Regions from separate parts of the Brenneria roseae subsp. americana genome, predicted to be linked through region 2. Evidence: predicted binding sites of a transcription regulator. Region 2 holds the regulator's gene; the other holds the start of a gene.

Region 1 (3,417 bases), on a different contig from region 2:
CATAGGTTGTCAGCCCGGCGTTGATACAGGATGTCGCGGCGCCGAAGCCCATGGAGCCAAGACCAATAACGGCTACTGCATAATCTGCGGTTTCTTTCATGATGGTTGCCTTGTTAATTTTAGTGATTATTTGTTCTATGGTGTTAAATGTAACCCCTGTACTCAATGCGGGCGGTGATTTTTGTCACATAAATTAACATTGCACGAACAAAATTGCTGTCTCCGATCGAACGCAGGCAAAAGAATTTCATTATTAACCTGTTAAATCAGAAGGTTATGCTTTTTGTCATTTGGGGTAACGTTAGGCTGTTAAACTCAGCGTGGTTTACGGCGTGAATTTATGATAATAACTGTTCTTAAATGCGGTCGTTATCACAATATTTATCAAATTAGGGATAGGAGCAAGGATGATTCCAGTAGAACGTCATCAACGGATTCTGGCGCTGATCGCGGAACGCGGTGTGGTTAGCATCACGGAACTGACCGAGCGGCTCGGGGTTTCACATATGACCGTGCGGCGGGATGTGCAAAAGCTGGAGCAAGATGGCTTGTTGCTAAGCGTCTCTGGCGGCGTGCGCTCGCCGGAACGGCTGGCGATTGAGCCGTCGCATCAGGATAAATCCGTCATGTTCAGCCAGCAGAAAGAAGCGATTGGCCGGCTGGCGGCCCGGCAGATCCCGCTGAACAGTTGTATTTATCTGGACGCAGGCACCACAACGCTGTCGCTGGCGCATCAACTGGCCGATCGGGATGATTTACTGATCGTGACCAATGATTTTGTGATTGCCGCCTTTCTCATTGAATCCAGCCAGTGCCGCATGATTCACACCGGCGGTACGCTATGCCGGGAAAACCGCTCCTGCGTCGGCGAAGCCACTGCGCAGGCGCTGCGTAACCTATTTATCGATATCGCATTTATCTCCGCTTCATCGTGGAGCCTGCGTGGCCTGTCCACGCCAAATGAAGACAAAGTTGCGGTCAAACGCGCGGTGGTAGAAGCCAGCAGCAAACATATTCTGCTCTGCGACACCTCAAAATACGGCCGCATCGCCACCTATCTGATCACCCCGCTGACGGTCTTTAACAGTATTATTACCGACGACGGCCTGCCGACGGCGGCGAAAGAGGCATTGGGGAAAATGGGGGTTGAGGTGCTGGCGGCGATATAAGATCTTAAACGGCGGGAACTGTCCGTCACTTCCTATTTGTTAGGAAGCGGACATTCCACTTAAAACCGTTCCCTGCGATAGAAATAAGCCATTCACCTTCCTGTCATCGCACAGTCATTTTTCAGTTATTTTTTCGTCATAAAAAGATGTCATGTTACCTCCCGAATAAAAGCGCTTTCCACTCAAGTCAGGTAAAACCTCAGGAGACAGGCATGTTTAATCCTAACATCCGTAAAGCGACAGCGTGTGTGGTATTGGCGTTGGCTTGCAGCGCCAATGCGCAGGCGGCTACCGAAATTCCTTTCTGGCACTCAATGGAAGGCGAACTCGGGACAGAGGTCAATTCTCTGGTTGATCGTTTTAATCAGTCTCACAGTGATGTGAAAATTGTCCCGGTCTATAAAGGCAACTACGAACAGAATCTGGCAGCAGGGATTGCCGCTTATCGTGCCGGAAACGCCCCGGCAATTTTGCAGGTTTATGAAGTCGGTACGGCCACCATGATGGCCAGTAAGGCGATCAAACCGGTGTATGAAGTATTCAACGATGCCGGTATCAATTTCGATGAGTCGGTTTTTGTGCCGACCGTTTCCGGTTATTACACCGATGCGAAAAGCGGTCATCTACTGTCGCAGCCGTTTAACAGCTCGACTCCTGTGCTGTACTACAACAAAGATGCCTTTAAAAACGCGGGATTGGATCCGGAACAACCGCCAAAAACCTGGCAGCAAATGGCCGAGTATACCGCGAAGTTACGCGCATCAGGCATGAAATGCGGCTATGCCAGCGGCTGGCAGGGCTGGATTCAGATTGAAAACTTCAGTGCCTGGCATGGTTTGCCGGTCGCCAGCAAAAATAACGGCTTCGACGGCGCCGATGCGGTACTGGAATTCAATAAACCTACTCAGGTCAAGCATATCCAACTGTTGCAGGACATGAACAAGAAAGGGGATTTCACCTATTTTGGTCGTAAGGATGAACCGACCGAGAAGTTCTACAACGGCGAATGTGCCATGACTACCGCGTCGTCCGGTTCACTGGCGAATATTCGTCAGAATGCCAAATTCAACTACGGCGTGGGCATGATGCCGTATGACGCCGATGTGCAAGGCGCGCCGCAGAACGCCATCATCGGCGGCGCCAGTCTGTGGGTGATGAACGGCAAAGACGCCGCGACCTATAAAGGCGTAGCCGAGTTTATGCAGTTCCTGGCGCAACCGGAAAACGCCGCCGAATGGCATCAGAAAACCGGTTATCTGCCGATCACCAAAGCCGCGTATGAGTTAACGCAGCAGCAGGGCTTCTACGAGAAGAATCCCGGCGCGGATATCGCCACGCGTCAGATGTTGAACAAGCCGCCGTTGGCGTTCACCAAAGGTTTGCGTCTGGGCAACATGCCGCAGATCCGTACCGTGGTGGATGAAGAGCTGGAAAGCGTCTGGACGGGCAAGAAAACCCCGCAGCAGGCGTTGGATAGCGCGGTAGAACGTGGTAATGCCCTGTTGCGTCGTTTCGAGCAATCAACGAAATAACCATGTAATCAATAACCATGTAATCAATGTCATATGGAGCCGAATGACATCGGCTCCTTTCTTTTTTTGATAGCAAGAGTTATCGCATGACATCATCCCGCCCCGTGTTTGGCCGCAGTTGGCTTCCCTATGTACTGGTCTTGCCCCAGTTGCTGATCACCATCATTTTTTTCATCTGGCCTGCGGGTCAGGCGCTCTGGTATTCGGTGCAAAACCTCGATCCGTTTGGCTTGTCCAGCGAGTTCGTGGGCGCGGAAAACTTCCGGCAATTGTTCAGCGACAGCTACTATTTGGATTCGTTTTACACCACGCTGATCTTCAGCTTTCTGGTGGCGGGTTTTGGTCTGCTGATTTCGTTATTTCTGGCCGCGCTGGTGGACTATGTCATCCGGTGCAGCCGCCTGTATCAGACGTTGATTATTCTGCCCTATGCGGTCGCGCCGGCGGTCGCTGCCGTGCTGTGGATGTTTCTGTTCAACCCCGGGCTGGGGCTGATTACGCATTTTCTGGGGCTGTTGGGCTACTCGTGGAATCATGCGCAGAACAGCGGACAGGCGATGTTTCTGGTGGTGCTGGCCTCCATCTGGAAACAGATTAGCTATAACTTTCTGTTTTTCCTCGCGGCCTTGCAATCCATTCCCCGCTCGCTGACCGAGGCGGCGGCGATCGATGGCGCCGGACCCGTGCGCCGGTTCTTCAATCTGGTGCTGCCGCTG
Region 2 (3,417 bases):
CGGCTCATGGGGCCCAGCTGAGCGGCGCCAGAAGCCAGAGAAGTCGGCGCGGAAGATGAGCCCGCCGCCTGAATCTGTAAATTAACGCCGGGATAATACTGACTGAAGTCCGCAGCCCAGAAAGACATCAAATTGGCCAGCGTATCCGATCCCGCACTGGAAAGATTACCGGCCAGCATTTGACGCGGCTGCGCGGCGCAACAAACACTCACCAGCAATAAAAAAACGCAGGAAGCGTTTTTTAACGTTGCTTGCAACGGCCTGCTAAGGTGGCGGGCAGGGATAGCCCGCCATAAAAAAACGCAGGAGGCGTTGCAGGAAGCGTTAATGACGGACTTCATAAATTAACATCGCCTGAACAGAGAGATAAAACCCCTGCCGGGACGCCCCGCGACGTGGTTATCCCGGCGGCCCCGGTATTTAAACGATCGGCATGAGATGTCATGAATAGCGTTTTCCGTCAGACAGAGGGTTTCACGGTATTCTCAGCCAGAGAGGCTGGAACAATCAACCTATTCGGCAGGGTAAACACAAAGCGGGAACCCGAACCTTCTTCACTTATGATTTCCAGCCGGGAGTCATGGTGGCTGAGCGCATGTTTCACAATCGCCAATCCCAACCCACTGCCGCCGGTCTGCCGCGAACGGGCTTTATCAACGCGATAGAAGCGCTCAGTCAGACGCGGCAGATGCTCAGGCGCAATGCCCGCGCCATTATCGCTGACCTGAAACTGTGCGCCTTGCGGGATCTTCTGCCAGCACACTTCTATGCGCGTGCCGGGCGGCGTGTGATTGATCGCGTTATACACCAGATTCGACACCGCACTGCGCAACTGTTCTTCATTACCGAATACCTGAAGATTGTCATTCACACGGAACACAATCTCATGGCGATCCTGACTCAAGGCTTGCGCTTCACGCTGCAATACGCGCAACATCAGCGGCATATCGACTTTCTCATTCAAATCGATCGCGGCGGCGGCTTCAATTCGTGAGAGCGTCAGAAGTTGTTTCACCAACCCATCCATGCGCCGCGTCTGTTCCTGCATGGTATTCAACGCCTTATTGCGTAGCGCGTGATCCAGCGTTTCATCCTCCATCATCTCCAGATAACCCTGCAACACGGTCAGCGGCGTGCGTAATTCATGACTGACATTGGCGAAAAAATTACGCCTCGCCCCTTCAAGCTGATGCATCTGCGTAATATCACGCACCACCATCAGTAACTGTCCTTCCGAATAAGGCATTACGCGAAATTCAACATGGTGGGAATTGTTCAGTTGCAGGGTCAGCGGCTTGCTGAAATCACGCCTGCTCATATAGCGGGCAAATTCAGGATAGCGCAGCAAATTAAGAATATTTTGACCGTTATCTTCCGGCCAACGGAAACTCAGCAGGTGCTGCGCCAGATGGTTACACCAGAAGATGGTGCCCTCTTCCGTGGTGATGACCACCGCATCCGGCAGGGATTCCGCTCCGCTGCGAAAGCGCTTAATCAACAACGCCAACTCACGTCGGCGTCGGCGATTGCGCAATTGCATCTGATAAAGGCCGTAAAACAAGGGCTCCCAGCTCCCGCGGCCGGGTGGCGGGGTCATGCTGCGATCGACCCAAAGCCAGTAGGAAAGTTTGAGCTGATTGTAAAAATTCCAGCACAGGGCGGCCAAAACTGCGGTCAGTAAAAACCAGGGTAAATAGCCAAAAATAAGCCCCAGCAAAAAAGCGGGTAAGCAAAAAAAAGCCAGCTCCAATGCCAGCCTCTTCCATGATAGACGTTCTAGCACGTTAATGTTTCTCCGGCACAACTACCTTCAGTAACGCGTTGAAAAACGATACCCCGTTCCCCGAACCGTCTGTACCATTTTTTCATGACCGCTGGTTTCCAGCGCTTTGCGCAACCGGCGGATATGAACATCAACGGTACGATCTTCAACATAAACGTTAGTGCCCCAAACGTGATTCAGCAACTGTTCCCGACTGTAAACCCGCTCAGGGTGAGTCATAAAGAAGTGCAGCAGTTTAAACTCCGTTGGTCCCATATCCAGCGCATGTTCTTCCGTCGTCACGCGGTGGGAAGACGGATCGAGACTCAAGCCACGCATTTCGATCACTTCTTCCACCGCCATCGGAGAAATACGCCGCATCACGGCCTTGATGCGCGCAACCAGTTCTTTCGGCGAAAACGGTTTGGTAATGTAATCATCCGCACCGACTTCAAGACCACGAACCCGGTCCTCTTCTTCACCGCGCGCGGTCAACATCATAACGGGGATCTCGCGGGTAAGCACTTCACGCTTCATATGCTTAATGAATTGCAGGCCAGAACCGCCGGGCAGCATCCAGTCCAACAGAACCAGTTCAGGAAAAGGCTCCGAGAGCAACTTGACCGCACTGTCATAATCTTCAGCTTCGACTGGCTGATAGCCGTTCTGCTCCAGAACGAAGCATACCATTTCACGAATCGGGGCTTCATCTTCTACGACCAATATGCGTCTTGCCATTGTTAATCCTGTCGTTAGTCATCGTCGCTGTTAGCATACGCCGTGCATTATGCGTCAGTTTTGTGACATTTTTATGAAAAAATCGCCTGGAGCGATTTTCAATGTCGCTTGCGACGACCCGTAGGGCGAGCCCCATGGACGGGGCGAGTAAAAAATCGCCTGGAGCGATTTTCAATGTCGCTTGCGACGACCCGTAGGGCGAGCCCCATGGATGGGGCGAGTAAAAAATCGCCGGGAGCGATTTTCAACGTCGCTTGCGACGACCCGTAGGGCGAGCCCCATGGACGGGGCGAGTAAAAAATCGCCGGGAGCGATTTTCAACGGCGCTTGCGACGACCCGGAGGGCGAGCCCCAGGGATGGGGCGAGTAAAAAATCGCCTGGAGCGATTTTCAATGTCGCTTGCGACAACCCGTAGGGCGAGCCCCATGGACGGGGCGAGTAAAAAATCGCCGGGAGCGATTTTCAATGTCACAAAGTAACGGCCCGCTTCCTCCCTGCTCGACAGCGTATTTTCGAGCCGCTTTCCAAAAGCGGGTTTTCGCGACGACAGCCGTTACGATGACTGTTTATAATCACTGGCACTGCAATAACCGTCATTCAGGGAGCTCCATGCGTATTATTCACACCGCCGACTGGCATCTGGGACAGTATTTTTATACCAAAAGCCGCGCAGCCGAGCATCAAGCTTTCCTGCGCTGGCTTATCGCTCAGGTCGAACAGCATCAGGTGGATGCAGTAATAGTAGCAGGAGATATCTTTGATAACGGTTCGCCGCCCAGCTACGCCCGGGAAATGTATTACCGTTTTGTTGTCGAGCTACAACAAACCGGCTGCCAGCTTGTCGTGCTGGGCGGTAATCATGATTCTGTCGCCACGTTAAATGAGTCCCGGGATCTGCTGGCTTGCCTGAATACGC

What was found. Region 2 encodes PhoB, which activates phosphate uptake and scavenging genes when phosphate is short. Its sites were predicted from a motif close to CTGTCATAAAACTGNCNNAT; they were not measured.
Region 1: ugpB (sn-glycerol-3-phosphate ABC transporter substrate-binding protein UgpB) is a predicted target of PhoB. The motif match lies at 1,270-1,289, and genes of this name have one in related genera.

The regions. Positions count from the first base shown of each region.
Region 1 is NZ_QDKJ01000012.1:101,807-105,223, forward strand. It holds gene ltnD (L-threonate dehydrogenase) at 1-100, opposite strand, end outside; gene ygbI (DNA-binding transcriptional repressor YgbI) at 408-1,169, shown strand; gene ugpB (sn-glycerol-3-phosphate ABC transporter substrate-binding protein UgpB) at 1,382-2,701, shown strand; gene ugpA (sn-glycerol-3-phosphate ABC transporter permease UgpA) at 2,788-3,417, shown strand, end outside.
Region 2 is NZ_QDKJ01000002.1:194,085-197,501, reverse strand. It holds gene B4923_RS02840 (PstS family phosphate ABC transporter substrate-binding protein) at 1-341, opposite strand, end outside; gene phoR (phosphate regulon sensor histidine kinase PhoR) at 461-1,783, opposite strand; gene phoB (phosphate response regulator transcription factor PhoB) at 1,811-2,500, opposite strand; gene sbcD (exonuclease subunit SbcD) at 3,111-3,417, shown strand, end outside.